Linked DNA regions of Undibacterium parvum. The protein of the gene in region 1 binds, or shares a complex with, the protein of each later gene. Links are inferred from orthologs where the notes say so. Each region holds a gene or a part of one and is shown on either strand. Other genes may lie near its edges. The genes, in order: dapF and EJN92_RS12965.

Region 1 (10,515 bases):
ACCATCTGATAATGCACCGCAGTTTGCCAGACGGCCAGCATCTCGCTACTCAGAATTTGCTTCAGCGCATGCGCCCCAAAGGCGCCGCAGGCGACTGCGATCAGCATATTGAGGGCGGCGGCGAAGATAAAACGGCGTTCTGGCATGGCGTGCTTCCGGTGAAATGTGTCTATTGTTGGACAAAGCGTCCTGTGAATGGCGCCATTGTAAATCAGGATAGAACAGGACGAAAAAAATGGCCGGAACAATTCCGGCCATTTTTTACTCAGCTTTTTTTACAGATTTTTTTACTCAAAAACCAGTCTAGCTTGCGTCCATCATTGCGTCCATCAAGCCGCCTGTTGAGTCGACTGCGGTGCTTTGAACTCAGCCAACAAACTCGCTCCTTTGGTCTTGGCCGCGCTCAAATTTCTTTCTTTAACATGACCATAACCGCGGATATCTTCAGGAATGCTGGCAATCGCCACCGCCTTGGATAGGTTGCCTGCATTTAACTGCGGCAGCAACTGATTCAGGGTCTGGCGATACTCGACGATCAGGGCACGCTCCATCTTACGCTCTGCGGTATAGCCAAAAATATCCAAGCTACCACCGCGCAGGGATTTCATCTTCGCCATCACGCCGAAGGCTTTCATCATCCACGGGCCAAACTGCTGCTTGATCAGATGACCGTGTGCATCACGCTTGGCGAACAGCGGTGGTGCCAGATGGAAGTTGATCGCGTAGTCGCCTTCAAACATGTCGGCAATTTTTTTCTTGAACTTGCCATCGGTGTATAAGCGTGCCACTTCATATTCGTCCTTGTAAGCCATCAGCTTGAACAAATATTTGGCGGCCGCTTCGGTCAGGCGCAAAGGCTTACCGTCGGCGATCTTGCTCTCGGCCGCTTTGACCTGGCTGATAAAGTCGCTGTAAGCTTGCGCATAAGCCGCATCCTGGTAGTCGCTCAGGAAGGCCACGCGTTTGCTGATGGTATCGTCCAGAGTAGGCGCGCGCTTGAGCTCTATCACTTGCGATGGCGTGATCAGGCGCTTGATCGCTGCCATGTCATTAGCGGCGATACGACCCCAGTTGAAGGCTTCTTTATTGAATGCGATCGCCACACCATTGAGTTCTATCGCGCGCATCAATGCCGCTTCGGTCAAAGGTACCCAGGCTTTTTGCCACGAGTAACCAAGGATGAACATATTGGTGGCAATCGTGTCGCCCATCAAGGCAGTGGCAATCGCACCAGCATCGATCAGATCTACCCGGTCGCTGCCACAGGCTTTGCGGATTTCCTCTTCGGCCGAGTCGGCAGGGAATTGCCAGTTAGGATTCTTGATGAAGGTTGAAGTCGGCGTGCCATTGGTATTGATTGCGGCAAAACTGCGTCCTTCGCCCATGCGTGACAAGGCATCCTTGCTAGCGGTAACGATCAGATCGCAACCTATCACCAGATCGGCCATGCCGGTACCTACACGTGTCGATTGTATGTCTTCAGCCTTATCCGCAAGCCTGACGTGCGACATCACGGCACCACCTTTTTGTGCCAGCCCGGTCATATCCAAGACCGAACAAGCCTTGCCTTGCAGATGCGCAGCCATCGCCATGATCTGGCCTATGGTAACCACACCGGTACCACCCACGCCCGTGACCAGCACGCCAAACGGTTGCGCCGTACTCGGTAATACCGGTTGCGGCAAACTAGCGACATCAAGCGACTGACCCTTCTCTATTTTGGCCTTTGCAGGCTTCTTCAATTTGCCACCTTCGACCGTGACGAAGCTAGGGCAGAAACCGGTAACGCAAGAAAAATCCTTATTGCAAGACGATTGATTGATCTGGCGCTTGCGGCCGAAATCAGTTTCCAACGGTTCTACCGACAGGCAATTCGACTGCACACTGCAATCACCACAGCCTTCGCAGACTGCTTCGTTAATGACCGCACGTTTGGCCGGATCAGGGAAACCTGGCTTGCCATTCTTGTCGATTTGCTTCCTGCGGCGGCGCTTTTCAGAGGCGCAGGTCTGATCGTAAATCATCGCAGAGACGCCTTTTGCGACACGCAATTCACGTTGTACCGCATCGAGTTCGCTACGATGACGCACGGTGACGCCAGCGGCCCAAGGATAATCGGCAGGATACTTTTCTGGCTCATCGGTGACGACGATAATCGGGCCCACGCCTTCGGCGGCGATCTGACGCGAGATCATGCCAGGATCAAGCGGGCCATCGAAAGGTTGACCGCCGGTCATGGCAACCGCATCATTAAACAGAATTTTGTAAGTGATATTCACGTCACCGGAGACTGCAGCACGAATCGCCAGCAAGCCGGAATGGTAGTAAGTACCATCACCCAGATTACAGAACACGTGGTTCTCGGTAGTAAACGGTGCCTGACCTACCCAGGTCACGCCTTCTGCGCCCATGTGGGTAAAGGTCGAGGTTTCGCGGTCCATCCAGGTCACCATGTAATGGCAACCGATACCAGCCAGCGCACGACTGCCTTGCGGTACTTTAGTCGAGGTATTGTGCGGGCAGCCTGAGCAAAAATGCGGGATACGATCTTTGTTAGGATCTGGCTTACTCACCACATTGAGCATGGCCTCTTTGGCTTCCAGATAAGCGACCCGCTCTTTGACGCGCTGCTCGACCGGATGACCGGCGAAATAGCGACTGATGCGGGAGGCGATGGCGCGCGCGATCTGTGCCGGGCTCAGCTCGTACGTGGCTGGCAATAACCATTCGCCATGACCGGAACCGTGTAGATTGCTCCACTCGCCGCTATCGTCAAACTTACCAACCACACGTGGACGTACTTTATCTTCCCAGTTATACAGCTCTTCTTTCAGCGCATACTCAAGGATCTGGCGCTTTTCTTCAACCACTAAGATCTCGTCAAGGCCAGTCGCAAATTCGCGCACGCCTTCCGATTCCAATGGCCAGGTCATGCCTATCTTGTAGAGGCGGATACCGATATCTTTGGCGACTTGCTCGTCGATGCCCAGGTCCGCCAACGCCTGACGGGTGTCGAGGTAGGATTTACCAGCAGTGATAATGCCGATTTTTGCGACCGGGCTATCCCAGATAATTTGATTGAGCTTGTTGGCACGCGCATACGCCAGCGCAGCGTACCATTTGTAATTATTCATGCGCGTTTCTTGCGCCAGCACCGGATCCGGAGTACGGATATTCACGCCATCGCTAGGCAGTACGAAGTCGGTGGGAATGATAGGCTGGACGCGGTCTGGATCGATCTCGACCACGGCACCGGATTCAACGATATCGGTCACGCATTTCATCGCCACCCATAGACCGGTGTAACGCGAGATCGCTATCCCATGCAGACCGTAATCGAGATACTCTTGCACCGAAGACGGGTACAGCACGGGGATACCGCAAGCTTTCAAAATATGTTCACTTTGATGCGCAGCAGTGGAAGATTTTGCGGCATGATCATCGCCTGCCACCACTAAGACACCGCCGAATTTTGAGGTGCCAGCCAGATTGGCGTGTTTAAAAACGTCGCCGCATCTATCTACGCCTGGGCCCTTGCCGTACCACATGGCAAACACGCCATCGTATTTGGCACCGGGGAACATATTCACTTGCTGCGTACCCCAGACCGAGGTAGCAGCCAAGTCTTCATTCACGCCAGGATGAAATTTCACATGATGTTTGGCCAGATGTTTTTTAGCTTTGGCAGCGGTCAGATCGACATTGCCCAGCGGTGAGCCACGATATCCGCTAATAAAGCCAGCGGTATTCAAACCCGCCTTTTCATCGGCTTGACGTTGTAGCATGGTCAGACGTATCAACGCCTGAGTACCTGTCATAAAAGCGCGGCCGCGCTCTAAGGTAAATTTGTCGTCTAGTGAAATATTATTGTCGACCAGCGCCTGCTGTTCGACTTTATTCGGTGCATTCATGATGTCTCCGTGCTTTTATTGTGTGGCGAGGATGTACGCTACAGATCTGAATCACTTTGTAAATGAATCATATCCTTTTAGGATGGCTGGCACATTAACATTGTGTATTGCCGAACGCTAGGGACAGTAAGCAATAAAAAGACCAGTACAGTATGACTGACAATTGCGCAAAGTGTACTGGTTGCAACAGAGGACGCTTCTTTTGAAGAAATGCCTCACTTTTCGTATTTAGTTATATCAATTTTACAAAAATCTGAGAAAATAGATTCAGCATTCCCGCAGGTAAATCCCAAGGAAGAACGCAACATGCCCCCAAATATCAAAGACCTGATTGCCCGCATTTGTGCCTCATCTATGCCCAAATCCCGGGATGAACTGATAAACCGCGTGATGCACCCTTGCTCGGTCCTGATGAGCAAGTTAAGTCTGCGCACCAAACTGCTCTGCATGTTTGGCACCTTCATCGCCGCCATCATCGTGCTTGGTGCATATACTGTCTCCAACCAAAACACCGACTTGAACACAGCCCGGAGTGAGTCGCAAGGCGTAGAGCTATCGCGCCAAATCATGCTGGTTTTGATACAGACCCAAAAACATAGGGGCTTGGTCAATCTTAAACTTTCAGGACAGGATACCGATGCGAGCTTAAAAACGCTCAGAAGCGAACTTAACAAAAGCCTGAACCAGCTTGATACCGCCATAGAGCTCTACTCAGAATTCGCACTTGCCAACCCTTGGAAAGCGACAGCTGATGAACTACGTCAATTAGCCTCAGGAAAAATCGCTAGCAATAGCGCTGATAATTTGGCACAACATAGCCGCCTGATCGCGCAAATTCTCAGCTTTTCGAATTTAAATAATGAAACCAGTGGCCTCTTATTTGACCCGGTAGCGTCCAGTTATTTATTGATGGACGTTGCGATACAAAAAATCCCGGTCTGGATAGAGAACCTGGCGATTTTGCGCGGCATGGGTGCCGGTTTTATTAAATCTGGCAACATCGATTTTTCCGGAAAAGCCGCCTTAATCTCACGCCTGGACGGCTTGCGCAGCGCCATCGCTGCAGCGACAGAAATGGATGCAGCCTTAAAACGCGCTGGGGAAACTATGAGCGCCGAGCAACAACTAGCGCTCAAAACAAGTACCGATTTCGCCGCAACGGTGCGCAAAAATTTGTTAGGTGAAAATATCGAAGGGGACGCTAGTGCCTACTTCGCACAAGCTAGCTTGGCGATAGAAAAAACCGTACTTCTACAAACCCATTTGCAAAACCGCTTAAACAGCATACTCAGCGAGCGTATTAGCGCGCTCACACTACAGCGCAATCTGACTATCTTCATTATGCTAGCTGCGCTGTTCGCCACCGCCTATTTGGTATTTGGTTTTTATCGGAGTTTTATATCGGCAATGGCCGATGTTGGCGCTTCCGCGCTCTCGGTGGCAAAGGGCGATCTGACCAAGCAAGTTCACATCGATGGTAAAGATGAATTAGCACAAACTGGTGATGCCCTAGAAAAAATGAATTTAAATTTGTCAGCACTCGTGGCAAATGTACGTACTAACTCCAGCATGGTGTCGCAACTCGGACAAATTTTAGCCGTTGGTATCAGCGACATGGCCATACGTACCGAACAGCAAGCATCGAGTCTGGAACAAACTTCGGCCAGTGTTGAAGATCTCGCTGCGACTGTCAAAAAGAATGCGGACAGCGCCAAATCGGCGGACAATCTGGCCTCGAATGTACGCTTAATCGCCGAATCGAGCGGTGACATCATGCATGCCGCAGTTGAAAGTATGCAGGGTATCCATACTAGCGCTAACAAGATGCAAGAGATCGTCAGCATGATAGACCGAATCGCGTTTCAGACCGATATCCTGGCGCTCAATGCTGCGGTTGAAGCCTCCCATGCGGGCACCCACGGTCTGGGTTTTGCCGTGGTAGCGAATGAGGTAAGAGCATTGGCTCAGCGTACCGCTGACGCCGCCCGCCAAATCCGGCGACTGATAGACGATGCGGTGTCTAAAGTAGAGACTGGTGTTGAGCAAATTAATGAGGTCAATCTCACTTTGGCCGACATCGTTAGCGGCATTCGAAATTTGGCGAGCAATACCAATTCGATTTCCACCGCTTCAGCCGATCAAAGCAATGGTTTAGCGCAGATCTCGGAAGCCATCCGGCATTTGGATGAGATCACACAAAGCAATGGCAAAATGGCAGAAGAAGCCAAGCATGCCTCTATCGACCTGGAAACACGTGCGCTGGCACTGACTGAAGCGGTATCGATGTTCAGATTGCGCCAAGGTACCGCCGATGAGGCGCATGCCTTAGTTAAAAAAGCCACGGCCCTATTCCACGTCAACGGTATGTCGACCTTGCAAAGAATCACCGATGATTATGACCACGTTTTTGCCGACCGCGATATGTATGTGTTTGCCTTTAACCGTGATGGACAATACCTCGCGTTTGCCGGTAACGCCGCCAAATTGGAAGTAAACCTCATGACCGTGAGTGGGCTTGACGGTCGCAAACTGGTCGAAGACGCCTTTGCACTCGGTGCCGTTGGCGGCTGGGTGGATTACACCATTGTCAATCCTGTGACAAAAAAAATAGAAACCAAAACCTCTTATCTGGAACCGATCTCCGCAGATATCGTGGTCGGTTGCGGTGTGTATAAATCGGCATAGAGCGCAAGTAAGCTCAGTTCGCAGTTATTAGTAAGCACAACATAGTAAGCACAACAAATAGCAGACGCACAAGAAAAACACCAAGTAGCGGATATAATGGCGAGATGAAACTTAAATTCACTAAAATGCATGGTGCTGGGAATGACTTTATCGTCATCGATGCCATCAATCAAAACATTAACTTTACGCCGACTCAGTGGAAGCACCTAGCAGACCGGCGATTTGGCATAGGTGCGGATCAAATTTTGGTGGTGGAACAGCCTGTCAGTGCAGATGTCGATTTTCGCTACCGCATCTACAACGCTGATGGCGGTGAAGTCGAGCAATGTGGCAATGGTTCACGTGCATTTGTGCGCTTTGTCACGGATAAAAAACTCACCAACAAAAACGCGATAAGGGTAGAAACCATGTCCGGCATCATAGAACCGCAACTGCAGAGCGACGGCAGTATTTGCGTGAATATGGGCGCCCCTATTCTCGATGCAAGCAAAGTGCCTTTTGATACATTCGGCTTGAACGCGAAAACGCAGGCCGATGATTTATCCTGGCCGCTCAGCATCAATGAAAAAACAGTATTCGTATCCGCCGTTTCTATGGGTAATCCACATGCAGTACAAGTCGTGGAGGATAGTGAAACTTACCCAGTCTTACTAGATGGCCCGTTAATTGAGCATCATCCACGTTTTCCAAAGCGCGTGAATGCGGGTTTCATGCAAGTGATCAATCCTCAGCATATCCGGCTACGCGTCTTCGAACGTGGCGCTGGCGAAACGCTGGCCTGTGGTACCGGCGCTTGCGCTGCGGTCGTAACCGGCATACTGCGCGGTCTACTAACATCACCCGTGCGTGTGTCCATGCATGGCGGTGAATTGTCGATAGACTGGCAGGGGCCTGATCACCCTGTATTTTTAAGCGGCCCTGCTGTGACTGTTTTTGACGGCGAAATCGAGATTTAAATTAACATTAAAAAATACATAGAAACCCCCAATGAATTCCAATGACATCGCTGAGTATCTAAGCAATAACCCGCATTTTTTTGAAGAACACGCTGAACTTCTCGCCAAAGTCAAACTCAGTAGCCCACTGCTTGGTCGCGCCATTTCTCTGCAAGAGCGCCAAATGGAAGTGGTACGTGAAAAACATAAATTACTAGAATTACGCCTTTCTGAACTAATGCGGCTAGCACAAGAGAATGATGCCATCACCTCGAAATTTCAACTCTGGACCCGCTCACTGCTATTGGCCCGCAATGACATCGACCTACCACATGTATTAACCCAGGGCTTGCAAGAGATTTTTTCTTTGCCCTACGCCACGCTACGCTTATGGCAGGTCTCAGATGAGGTCACGCACACTTGGTTCGCACAGGCCAGCTCTGAAGATGTGCAATTGTTCGCTAAGGGATTGAGCGCCCCATTTTGTGGAAAAAATCAAGATTTCGAAGCCGCAAGCTGGATAGAGTCTGAACAAAAAATATTGTCAGTTGCGATGCTGCCTTTGCGTTTGTCAGAACATGCACCGACCTTCGGTTTATTGGTCTTGGGCTCACCAGATGAGGCGCGGTTTACTAAAGCAATGGCTACTGATTTCTTAGCCAAAATCGCTGACACCAGTAGTGCGGCTTTGGCTTGCATGCTAGATTAAGATGAGTCAGATTGCGCAAGAGAGCTATCTAGATGCCTATATAAAGGTCTTGCGCACCCAACGTAGCTTGTCCCCACACACTATCAGTAGTTATCAACTCGATTTAGCCGATCTGGTGAACTTTGCCGATGGCCGCGATTTGGCCTCACTAGGTTATTCCGACATACGTCGCCTGACATCCTTGCGCCATGCCGAAGGACTAAATGCACGAAGTATTGCGCGTCGACTATCCTGTTGGCGCGGTTTTTATCGCTGGTTGGCCGAGCAAGTTAGCCTAGCCGCAAATCCTGTCGATGGCATTAAGTCGCCCAAGAAAACTAAATCTTTGCCCAAGGCCTTAGGGGTGGATGATGCGGTGCGCCTGGTTTCACAAAGCCACTGCAATGAAGCCACGCCCAGCGCCAATCGCGCCATGTATGAATTATTGTATTCCAGTGGCTTACGGGTCTCAGAACTCGTAGACTTAGATGTGCATGATATTCAGCAAAGCGATCACACCAGTCGCGGATGGATAGATCTGGAACAAGCTGAGGTACATGTGACAGGCAAGGGCAATAAGCAACGCATCGTACCGGTAGGAAAGCCTGCATTAGCCGCAGTACGCGATTGGTTACTATTACGCCCGACGCTGCTCAAGGCCGATCCCCATCCTCTGTTTTTGAGTGAGCGTGGCACCCGTATTTCAGTACGCCTGGTGCAGCTAAGACTAAAAGCCTATGCCCAAAGCATAGGAATTGCGGCAGATGTCCATCCGCATATGTTGCGCCATTCTTTCGCCTCGCATGTACTGCAATCATCAGGCGATTTACGAGCAGTACAGGAAATGTTGGGACATAGTTCTATCGCTGCCACGCAGGTCTACACCTCATTGGATTTTCAGCACTTGGCGAAGGTGTATGACGCCACCCATCCGCGTGCAAAAAAATCAAGATAGAAACCACCTTTTGCAACTCAATTGCATTTTGATGCATAATAAGGTTTTGTTCGCACGTTGTTAGCATCATGAAAACCAGTCGCATCAGCCTCATAGCAAGCAACACTCCCAAACTAGCCCAAATGCGCGCGCAGAATTTGCTACGGCAGGCACAAGTACGGGTAACCGATGCTCGATTACAGGTCTTGAATGTATTGCTAGAAACACATAGTGCGCTATCGCATCTGGAGATACAGGACGCCTTACCGCAGCTAGATCGTGTGACCCTGTACCGCGCCCTCGACTGCCTGACCGAAGTTGGACTGGCACACAAAATCCCTGGCGACGACCGAGTATTTCGTTACAGTACTGGCAATGAACCGCAAAGCGAGCATGCGACGCGCGGCGTACAGCATCAACATGCACATTTCAAATGCAGTCTTTGCGCCAGAATATTTTGCCTCGATGGGGAACAAGCCGCTAGTTCACTCAAAGATCAATTAAGTGACACTTTGCAAACCACCCTAGCCAAAGGTTTTAAAAATCACGATATAGAACTGACCATCAAAGGCTGGTGTGCAGATTGCTCCAAATAACCCCCCCCCTCTTAGAAATCGACATTCTGCTATGGCACTGATACCAACAACCATCTTGACCGGCTTTTTAGGTGCAGGAAAAACTACCCTCCTCAATCGGATATTGCAAGAAAATCACGGCCATAAAATCGCCGTGATCGAAAATGAGTTTGGCCAGGAAAACATAGACAATGAAATTTTGCTTCAAGATAGTAATGAGCAAATCATAGAAATGAATAATGGCTGTATTTGTTGCACAGTACGGGGTGACCTGATCGTGGCCTTGGGTAAATTGATACAGCAAAAAAATGAAGGGAAAATCGATTTTGACCGCGTCATTATCGAAACCACAGGCCTTGCCAATCCAGGCCCGGTTGCGCAAACCTTTTTTGTTGATGAAGAAGTCGGCATGTACTACATGCTAGATGCTGTGGTGACCGTAGTCGATGCGCGTCACGCAATGCAGACGCTCGATGAGCACGAAGAAGCGCAAAGACAAGTTGGATTCGCCGATAAAATTTTGCTATCCAAAACCGATTTAGTGGATGCTGCACAGGTGTCAGTATTGCGTCAACGCCTTAGCCGTATGAACCCACGTGCCAGCATCAGCTCTATAGATTTTGGCAAAATTGCCATTTCCGAAGTGCTGGATTTAAAGGGTTTCAATCTCAATGCAAAACTCGAACTGGATCCGGATTTTTTACTGGCGGAAGAGCTTCACCAACATCCTCATGAGCACGAACACGAAGAGTGTGATGAGCACTGCACTCACGATACTCATGCACAC
Region 2 (10,289 bases), 1.5 Mb from region 1 along the record:
AAGGCGGTCGGTGCGAAATCATGGGCGGTCTCTTCCAGAGTTTCGCGGATCACCGCTTGTTCCAGGGTTTCATTCGGATCAAGATGACCTGCCGGCTGATTGATACGTAGGCCGTCGGGGGTCTGTTCTTCTATCATGAAAAACTCATGGGTATTGCCATTTTTGCGGGCAATGATGGCCGCGACCGTGACGGAGGGCTTCCAGATTATTGACATAGCTGCTTTCGAATAGTGCGACATTTTACTTTGACATCAAATAATATGTGCGAAACTAGCAAATTTGACGAAAAATTAGCTAATGCTAAATTTGTATATTGGATGATTTTATTCTTGTTGAAGCACATGAATTTGTAGAATACTAGCCTAGCCAAACTAGTTAATCGGCTGGAAAGCCTTATGCTTATTGGCTCTCGGATGTTTTCCCTAGTTAATGCCAAAGTCATATTTACTCGCTAAGTTAGTAAACATTGGTAAATGAGTAAAAATTCGAACGGTTGTGCTAAAAAACATTTTGCGTGTAATATTGTTGTCGAATATCAAATGTAAGATTCGGGTAAGAATTTTCAAATTGCAAACCAAGGAGTAAGTCTATGAGAATCGGCATTCCCGCCGAGAGCCGGCCGGGCGAGACGCGTGTAGCGGCGACCCCAGAAACCATAAAAAAATATGTTGCAGCTAAGCACAGCGTGATCGTGCAAGCCGGTGCAGGTATTGCTGCCAGCATTACCGATGAAGCTTATCAAGCTGCCGGTGCCCAAATCGGCACTGCGGCTGAAGCTTTTGCTGCAGAACTGATCCTCAAGGTCAGAGCGCCATCGGCAGAAGAGCGTGCCCTGATCAAGTCCGGTACGGTACTGGTTGGTATGCTCAATCCTTTTGATGCTGAGAATATCGCAGCGATGGCCGCACACGGCATCTCTGCTTTTGCACTCGAAGCGGCACCGCGTATTACCCGTGCGCAGTCGCTCGACGTCTTGTCATCCCAAGCCAATATCGCCGGTTACAAAGCCGTGTTAATGGCGGCCAATACCTATCAACGTTTCATGCCTATGCTGATGACTGCCGCCGGCACCGTTAAAGCCGCGCGTGTCCTGATCATGGGCGTAGGCGTAGCTGGTTTGCAGGCGATCGCAACGGCCAAACGTCTGGGGGCCGTGATTGAAGCCTCGGATGTAAGACCTCCGGTCAAAGAGCAAGTCGAATCATTAGGTGCGAAATTTATCGACGTGCCTTACGAAACCGATGAAGAGCGCGAGATCGCCAAAGGCGCAGGCGGTTACGCCCGCTCTATGCCAGCAGCGTGGATGGCACGTCAAGCGGCCTTGGTGCATGAGCGCGCCAAACAAGCCGACATCATCATCACCACCGCCTTGATCCCAGGGCGCAAAGCACCGATCCTGATCTCGGAAGAAACCGTCAAGGCCATGAAACCAGGTTCGGTGATCGTCGATATGGCGGTCGAGCAGGGCGGCAATTGCCCACTCTCTGAACTAGGCAAGACGGTCACCAAGTACGGCGTGCATATCATAGGTGAGCCAAATCTGGCGACCCTGCTGGCGGCCGACGCCTCAGCCTTGTATGCCCGCAACGTACTTGATTTCCTCAAGCTGATCATCGATAAGGATGCGGCGCTGGTGATCAATAAAGAAGATGAAATCATCGCTGCCACACTGGTCTGTGCCGGCGGCGAAGTACTTAAAAAATAATACTGAAATAGAAATACGGAATTAGGAATTACCATGCAAAGAAATATGCTACGCGCCAAAATTCATCGCGCAACTGTCACCCAGTGCGATCTCCACTACGAAGGTTCGTGTGGTATCGATGAAAATCTGCTCGATGCCGCCGACATCAAGGAACATGAGCAAATTGAGCTGTACAACGTTAACAATGGCGAACGCTTCTCCACCTATGTCATCAAAGGCAAACGCGGTAGCGGTGAAATCTCCTTAAACGGTGCAGCAGCACGTCGTGTACAACTGGGCGATCTGATGATTATTTGTACTTACGCACCGATGACGGATGAAGAAGCAAGTAGCTTCAAGCCGAAAGTGGTGTTTGTGGATGGCAAGAATCAGATCACTAGTCTGAAAGCCTATTAATCTCGCAGATGTTCGCAGAGATTAATGCGGGTTAATTAAAATTGCATGTCTAAGCCTTATCAATAAATTTAACAGAGAGGACATCATGGAAGTTAGTCATACCCTTACCAACCTCATCATTTTTGTGTTGGCGATTTACGTCGGTTACCACGTGGTTTGGACCGTTACCCCAGCTTTACATACGCCTTTAATGGCGGTGACCAATGCCATTTCTGCCATCATCATTGTCGGCGCCATGTTGGCCGCCGGTCTGACTGAAGGCTTGCTGGCGCAGGTAATGGGCACGGTTGCCGTGGCTTTGGCCGCAGTGAACGTGTTTGGTGGATTTTTGGTGACCCAGCGCATGCTGGAAATGTTTAAGAAAAAAGAACCTAAAGTTGCCGCCAAGGAGATCAAATAATGAGTATGAATTTGGTCACAATGTTGTACCTGATCGCCTCAGTGTGTTTTATTCAGGCGCTTAAGGGCTTGTCGCATCCATCTACCGCAAGACGTGGTAACGCCTTCGGTATGGCGGGTATGGCGCTGGCGGCGTTCACCACGATCGCTTTGATCGTGAAGCTCAAATCAGAAGCATCTGGCTCTGGCCTCGGTTATGGCCTGGTAATCCTAGGCGTGGTGGTCGGTGGCGGTATCGGTGCCACGCTGGCGAAACGGGTAGAGATGACCAAGATGCCTGAACTGGTGGCAGCGATGCATTCCCTGATCGGTCTGGCAGCGGTCTGTATCGCGGTGGCAGTGGTGGCTGAGCCTTGGATTTTCAATATCACGGCACGCGATGCGGCGATCCCGTTTGGTAATCGTCTTGAGTTGTTTATCGGTACCTTTGTCGGTGCGATTACTTTCTCAGGTTCGGTCATCGCTTTCGGTAAATTATCGGGTAAATATAAATTCCGCCTGTTCCAGGGGGCGCCAGTTAGTTTTGCCGGTCAGCATATGTTGAACCTATTGCTGGCTTTGGCGATGCTGGGTTTCGGCCTGATGTTTTGCTTCGCTCCTGGTACTGCGCCAGCCTGGTTGCCGTTTGTCTTGATGGCCGCGATCGCCTTTGTACTGGGTGTATTGATCATCATCCCTATCGGCGGTGCTGATATGCCGGTGGTGGTGTCTATGCTCAATAGTTACTCTGGTTGGGCTGCGGCCGGTATCGGTTTTTCTTTGAATAACTCGATGTTGATCATTGCCGGTTCGCTGGTCGGATCTTCCGGTGCAATTCTCTCTTACATCATGTGTAAGGCGATGAACCGCTCCTTCTTCAATGTCTTACTGGGTGGCTTTGGTGGTGCTCCGGTAGAGGCAGCGGCAGGTGGACAGGTACAGCGTCCGGTAAAATCTGGTTCGGCCGATGACGTCGCTTTCTTACTGGGCAATGCCGAGACCGTCATCATCGTTCCTGGTTATGGCTTAGCCGTGGCCCGTGCTCAGCATTCTCTGAAAGAATTGACTGAGAAGCTGACACATAAAGGTATCACGGTTAAGTATGCGATCCATCCTGTGGCGGGTCGTATGCCTGGCCACATGAACGTTTTGTTGGCAGAAGCGGAAGTACCTTACGATCAGGTGTTTGAGATGGAAGACATCAATAACGAGTTCGCGCAAGCCGACGTAGTGCTGGTGCTGGGTGCCAATGACGTGGTGAATCCTGCCGCTAAAGATCCAAAATCAGCGATTGCCGGTATGCCAATTCTGGAAGCCTACAAAGCGAAGACGGTGATCGTCAACAAACGTTCTATGGCCTCCGGTTATGCCGGTTTGGACAATGAATTGTTTTACATGGATAAAACCATGATGGTGTTTGGCGATGCCAAGAAGGTCATTGAAGACATGGTCAAGGCGATCGATTAAGTCTTAAGCCCCAATAAAAAGCCCTCTCAAATTTTGAGAGGGCTTTTTTATTTCTTGGGCATTTTTTTCGTCGCTCTGAAGTGAAACTTAAAATCGGAACTTAAAATGACTTCAGCACTTGCTTGTGTTTGATGCGCGTGATGATCTGTTCGGCTTTTCCTGCGGTGCTTTTGCCTTCGCAGAAATAATCGTAGAACAGGGTGTTGTGTTGCTTATTCGCGCCAGCGTCGGAAATTCTCTCCCATTGATCTCGACGCGAGTTTGACCAGCTACCGTCACTGCGGCCAAAGGCGTATAGTTTTTTTTCACCAGTCTGGCAGCGTATCCCTTCATAGCTGATGTTCTTGGCACCACCACTGCTATTTGAGACCAGGGTGTAGCGTACGCTGCCATCGCTATTCACGCTCAGGGATTTGGCATCGATAAAAAAGGCCTGACTGCCACTGTCATAAAACGCCAGCAAATTTTCTGCCACCGGTGCGGCCGGCAAAGTGAGCGCAATTTCCTGCCATTCTTTGTTGACTTCCTCTTCTATGTCGCGACTAGTCGCTGCCAAGGCTAGTTGCGTCAAGCCGCTAAGAGCCAGCGCTGCCAAAATACGTTTTGGCAGTGGCAGCGCTAGGTGGAGTTCAGATCGTCTATTTTGCTTCATCTTTGCCATCTTCATTGCTTGCACTCGTTGTGATGTCTATGCTTATGCTGACACTAGTCTGTATCGACTGCAGGCTAGTTGCGGCGGCATCTTCTAAGCTTGCCTCCACGCTGCGCGCAGGTTTGCGTTGTGCGCCCGGATGATCGGTTCTGTGGATGAAGCGCGATAATTCTTGCAGGGCGAGTTGATACACGCCACGCTTAAACTCTATCACCACATCTAAAGGTACCCAATAATCATGCCAACGCCAGGCGTCAAATTCAGGGTGATTGCTGGCACGCAGATTGACGTCGCAATCGCGTCCTACCATGCGCAACAGAAACCAGATCTGTTTTTGGCCACGATAATGCCCGCGAATTTCACGCTTGATGAAATGATCCGGCACCTCATAGCGCAGCCAGTCACGGGTTCTACCTATGATCTTGACGTGTTCAGGCCGCAAACCGGTTTCTTCTTCCAGTTCGCGAAACATGGCCTGTTCCGGAGATTCGCCGTACTTGATACCACCTTGAGGAAACTGCCAAGAATGTTCGCGTACCCGCTTGCCCCACCAAACTTCATTGCTCGCATTGAGCAATATGATGCCTACGTTAGGCCGAAAGCCTTCACGATCTAGCATGTTCAACCTCAATACTTTCTGCGGCTAAACGGCGTGCTCCTGAAATGTCAAATGATGTCGTGCGTGATTTATCGTGTATTTTCACTATGGAACACGGTGTTCATCACATAAAAATGCAAATAAGGCGCAGTTTCCATCATCAAATATGCAAAGAGTAGGCGCATTAGCCAACTAATCCTTTAAAATTGAGATGATTATAACCCTCTATTTTTGAAAAGAATCATTGTCATGCGTGCTACAAGGTTTTTTATTTCCACTTTGAAAGAAGCTCCTGCCGATGCAGAAATCGTCAGCCATAAATTGATGATGCGTGCCGGCATGATTAAGCGTCTCGGTTCCGGTATCTACAACTACATGCCTATGGGCTTGCGCGTGATTCGCAAAGTGGAAAATATCGTGCGCGAAGAGATGAATCGTTCGAATGCGATCGAGATGTTGATGCCAGTGGTGCAGCCTGCCGAGTTATGGCAAGAGACTGGCCGCTGGGACAAGATGGGCCCGGAGCTGATGCGTGTTAAAGACCGCCACGGGCGTGAATACGCGATCCAGCCTACCTCAGAAGAGGTGATTACCGACGTAGTACGCTCCGAGATCAAATCTTATCGTCAGTTGCCACTGAATTTTTATCATATCCAGACCAAGTTTCGTGATGAGCGCCGGCCACGTTTTGGCTTGATGCGTGGGCGCGAGTTCACCATGAAGGATGCTTATTCTTTCGATCGCAATGTAGATGGTCTGAAGCAGTCTTATCAAGTGATGTTTGATGCTTACACGCGTATTTTTACACGCTTTGGCCTGGAGTTCCGTGCCGTGGCGGCTGACAATGGCGCTATCGGTGGTTCCGGTTCGCACGAGTTTCACGTGATCGCCGATACCGGCGAAGATGCGATCGTGTATTGCCCAAGTTCGGATTACGCTGCGAATATGGAAGCGGCCGAGGCCGTGGCACCAAGTGGTGAGCGCGCTGCTGCCAGCGCTGCGCTAACTAAAACGGCGACCCCAGGCAAAGCCAAATGTGAAGATGTGGCTGAGTTGTTGGCGATTCCTTTGACATCCACCGTGAAGTCTATCGTGCTGACGGTAGAAACTGAAGAGAAGGGCGCCCTACATAAACAAGTCTGGTTATTGCTGCTACGCGGTGATCATGAACTCAATGAAATCAAGGTCAGCAAAATCCCTGGTCTGGCAAATAACCGCTTCGCCACCGAAGACGAAATCGTCGAACATTTTGGTACCCGTCCAGGTTACCTCGGTCCTATCAATACCAGCTTGCCAGTCAAGATCGTGGCGGACCGTACGGTTGCCATGATGAGCGATTTTGTGTGTGGCGCGAATGAGGCCGATTTCCATTTTACCGGTGCCAACTGGGGTCGCGATCTTCCCGAAGCGCAAGTCGCTGATCTGCGTAATGTGGTGGCGGGTGATGCCTCACCCGATGGCAAAGGCGTCTTGGCGATACAGCGTGGGATAGAAGTTGGTCACGTGTTCCAGCTCGGCACTAGCTATTCCGAGTCCATGAAAGCTACTTTCCTGGATGAAAACGGCAAGCCACAATTCTTGCAAATGGGTTGTTACGGCATAGGCGTGACACGCATCTTGGGCGCGGCGATAGAACAGAATTTTGATGATAAGGGCATCATCTGGCCTACCGCGATCGCGCCGTTTGAAGTCGTGCTTTGCCCTATGGGGATGGATAAGAGCGAAGCAGTCAAAGAACAAGTCGAGAGCTTGTACGCAGCATTGCTGGCGGCCGGTGTCGATGTGATTCTGGACGATAGAGGTCAACGTCCGGGTGCCATGTTCGCCGATTGGGAATTGATCGGGGTACCGCATCGCATCGTGATTGGTGACCGTGGCTTGAAGGATGGCATGCTCGAATATCAGGGTCGTCGCGATACCGAAGCTACTGCCGTCGCCGTGCCAGATATGCTGTCCTTCATCCTGGCGAAATTGGCTGGGAAATAATATACAGGGATGGAGTATATTTTAATGCGCACGTCTTTCGTGCGAGTTGAGCCTAAATTAAGCGATACCCCCGGGTTTTCGCTTAATTGCTGGTTCAGGCAGCAGCTACGCTTACTCAGTATTTCTGCATTTCTCTGCGCGCTTTTTAGTTCGCCCTTGGCCTTGGCCGGGAATCAAAAAGAAGAGGCGATGGCCGATTCGGTGCGGCTGGCCTTATCCAAATTGGTCAGTGATCCGCGTCCCCCTAAGCCTAGTTTTGATCAGATCGAAGAGCGTATCAAATATCTGCATTGGCTGGCCGAGATGTCGGATCGCTTGAAGCGACGTCTGACCGATAAGCAAACCCGACTCGAATTCATAGAAGCCGTCTGGTACGAATCGAAACGCGCCGGACTCGATCCGGCCATGGTGCTGGGCCTGATACAGGTAGAGTCGGGCTTTCGTAAATACGCAACTTCAGTGGTCGGCGCGCGCGGCTATATGCAGGTGATGCCATTCTGGTCGCGCGTGATCGGCGACCGTGATGCGCAAAAGCTATTTCAGATGCAATCGAACCTGCGTTATGGCTGCGCGATTTTACGCATGTACATCGATATGGAAGCGGGCAACCTGTATCTGGCCTTAGGACGTTACAACGGCAGTCGGGGTCGGCCTGAGTATCCAAATGCAGTTTTGGCGAACTGGAAGAATTGGGAATACAAAAAGTAGCGCTACAAAAACCTCGCATGCGCGGCTGAGCTGCTTAGCCTCGCACTGAAATTTTCCCTGTGTTTTCATTGATACCAAAACCTATACGCATATTCCATGCGCCTCACAGCCGTTTTTGGCTCTGTGAGGCGCAGCGATATTGCGTGCGGTTTTCTTATTTGTATGTCGCTGTCTGTATGCTGCCTACAAGTAGAGCCAAGTATTTTGCTTTGTAGAGGTTGAAATTATTTAAGCAGCTCACTGCTTGTGGCTTTCTGTCGCTTAGTCATTTCTATGCGTCGTGCAGATTCAGACTTCGATGATTTTAGCGTTCACTTTGCTCAATTAGATTTACCGTGCTCATGTATGATTTTTTCATACGTACCATCTTTTTTTAGTTCTAATAAAATCTCATCAAATTTATCGCGCACTAGATCGAGGTTTTTTTTCTTTGAAAACGCGATATAACTAGGAATCGCCTGGACTTCAGGAGTTAGTTCTCTGACTTTATCCATCGCATCTTTGTGCTTTAAAATATCCAATGCCCCATACCTGTTACTCACTAAAATATCGAATCGTTTAGCTAGTAATTTATCGACATTTTGCTCCCCGGTATAGGTGGTGTCAGGCGCTTTAATCAATTTGTTTTTAACTGCATTATCAAAAACATCGCCGTAACTGACTTTATTCACCACCCCAAAGCTATAACCAGCGAGCTTCTGTAAATCGCCATCAAATTTAATTTCTGTGCCTTTCAAAACAAAAAGGGACACGGTCTGTGGCATCAGTACGACTCTAGAGTAATCAGCAAAGGTTTCTCTTTCGGCTGTTTTGTATGCGGTAAAAATGGCGTCGGCCGTGCCTGCTTCTATCATTTTGATTGAGCGCGCCCACGGCATTAATGTGATGTTGATTGGTTGCTGCATTCGGCGAAAAACTTCCTTCACAATTTCCACCACCATTCCATTAGTCTGGCCTTTTTCTTCATATTGATAGGGTGGGTATTGTAGAGTTACCAGCTCTAGTGTTGCGGCCTTTGCAGTTACGGCGTAAATCATCAAACCGAAACAGAAGAGACCGATACAATTTTTTTTCATAAGAGCGCCTCTTAATCTATTTTATTTGCTCAGTGAAAGCTGGTTGATGTGTAGTAATTCACATCATATAGGATTTGCACAAAACTATTCGAGTATCTTAGGTCGCCAGTATCAAGTAGTGAGGGGAGGGATGGCGCCGAATCGGCCGCGCATATTCCATGCGCCTCGCAGCCGCTTTTTGCTCTGTGAGGCGCAGCTACATTGCGCATTGCCGACACGCGATTTGAAAACTCTACACTGATAAAAATCCAGGCACAAAAAAGCCCGCGCGATGCGGGCGTTTTTGTTTGGGATTGGGCTAAGCACACCCAATAGTTTCCCAAAAAACTGCGGCTACACTAAATATCAGGACAGGTGGCCAGAAATCAGTTTAGTCATCTCAAACATAGACACTTGTGCTTTACCGCCGAAAACGGCTTTCAGCTTGTCATCTGCGTTGATGTTGCGACGATTCGCGGCATCTTGCAAATCATGCTTTTTGATGTATTCCCATACTTTTTTAGTGACTTCAGTACGTGGAATTGCTGCTGTACCGATCACTGCTGCCAATGTTGGGGAAATAGTCATTGGCTTCATGAAGGCTGCGTTTGGCTTACGCGCTGGGGCGTCTGCTTTAGCTGCTTTTGGTGCGGCTTTAACTGCTGGCTTCGCTGCGGCCTTAGGGGCTGCTGCTGGTTTTTTAACTGCGGCTGCTGGTTTTGCTGCTGCTTTTTTTGGTGCTGTTGCCATATTGAGGCTCCTTCACAAATTCGTTGAAAATGCGCCATTTCACGCATCTCTTATAGTGGTGGGCTTTGCAGGGCGATGCAAGTCTTTTTTGTCACTTTTTGTAGAAAATGTGACGGATTTAGCAGCGTGACGCCCTTCAAGACGAAAAAAAACCGGATCTGGCGTATTTTCGCGAGATCCGGTAGCGGCTAGGCGCTGCTTAGCGTTTGCCTGGCATCATGCCTTTCATGCCGCGTAACATCTTCATCATGCCGCCGCCTTTGAGTTTTTTCATCATGGTTTGCATTTGATCGAATTGCGCCAGCATGCGATTGACTTCTTGAATCTGGACTCCGGCACCGGCCGCGATGCGGCGTTTGCGCGAGGCCTTGATCAGATCGGGCTTGGCTCTTTCTAGCGGCGTCATCGAGTTAATCATGCCTTCCATGCGGCGTACTTGCTTGTCGGCCTGACCCATGTTGGCACCATTCGCGGCTTGCTGTAATTGGGCTGGCAGTTTATCCATCAGATTGGCCATGCCGCCCATTTTTTTCATCTGGCTCAGTTGCAGCTGGAAATCGTTCATGTCGAACTTGCCGCCGACCTTGAGCTTTT

Evidence for each region.
Region 2: the proteins of dapF (region 1) and EJN92_RS12965 are in contact, whole or in part, in a solved structure (PDB 5YGU), measured with the Escherichia coli proteins. The link is inferred for Undibacterium parvum from one-to-one orthologs.

What each region holds. Positions count from the first base shown.
Region 1 is NZ_CP034464.1:1,499,508-1,510,022, forward strand. Bases 5,633-8,626 are described here. They hold dapF (diaminopimelate epimerase), read left to right. Parts: upstream 5,633-6,700; coding sequence 6,701-7,552; downstream 7,553-8,626. Other genes in these bases: EJN92_RS06455 (methyl-accepting chemotaxis protein), read left to right, coding at 5,633-6,596; EJN92_RS06465 (DUF484 family protein), read left to right, coding at 7,584-8,240; EJN92_RS06470 (tyrosine recombinase XerC), read left to right, coding at 8,242-8,626. In the rest of the region: EJN92_RS06445 (DUF423 domain-containing protein), read right to left, coding at 1-146; EJN92_RS06450 (indolepyruvate ferredoxin oxidoreductase family protein), read right to left, coding at 330-3,911; more of EJN92_RS06455, read left to right, coding at 4,218-5,632; more of EJN92_RS06470, read left to right, coding at 8,627-9,174; EJN92_RS06475 (Fur family transcriptional regulator), read left to right, coding at 9,243-9,749; EJN92_RS06480 (CobW family GTP-binding protein), read left to right, coding at 9,781-10,515. UniProt on the Escherichia coli protein: Involved in the succinylase branch of the L-lysine biosynthesis and in the biosynthesis of the pentapeptide incorporated in the peptidoglycan moiety. Catalyzes the stereoinversion of LL-2,6-diaminopimelate (L,L-DAP) to meso-diaminopimelate (meso-DAP).
Region 2 is NZ_CP034464.1:2,956,560-2,966,848, forward strand. What follows is about bases 3,402-6,169. They hold EJN92_RS12965 (RNA pyrophosphohydrolase), read right to left. Parts: upstream 5,218-6,169; coding sequence 4,585-5,217; downstream 3,402-4,584. Other genes in these bases: EJN92_RS12955 (NAD(P)(+) transhydrogenase (Re/Si-specific) subunit beta), read left to right, coding at 3,402-3,946; EJN92_RS12960 (CNP1-like family protein), read right to left, coding at 4,047-4,598; EJN92_RS12970 (proline--tRNA ligase), read left to right, coding at 5,446-6,169. Outside these bases: EJN92_RS12935 (NUDIX hydrolase), read right to left, coding at 1-215; EJN92_RS12940 (Re/Si-specific NAD(P)(+) transhydrogenase subunit alpha), read left to right, coding at 590-1,705; panD (aspartate 1-decarboxylase), read left to right, coding at 1,739-2,101; EJN92_RS12950 (NAD(P) transhydrogenase subunit alpha part 2), read left to right, coding at 2,187-2,501; more of EJN92_RS12955, read left to right, coding at 2,501-3,401; more of EJN92_RS12970, read left to right, coding at 6,170-7,182; EJN92_RS12975 (lytic transglycosylase domain-containing protein), read left to right, coding at 7,207-7,890; EJN92_RS12980 (substrate-binding periplasmic protein), read right to left, coding at 8,211-8,966; EJN92_RS12985 (SWIB/MDM2 domain-containing protein), read right to left, coding at 9,312-9,695; ffh (signal recognition particle protein), read right to left, coding at 9,895-10,289. UniProt on the Escherichia coli protein: Master regulator of 5'-end-dependent mRNA decay.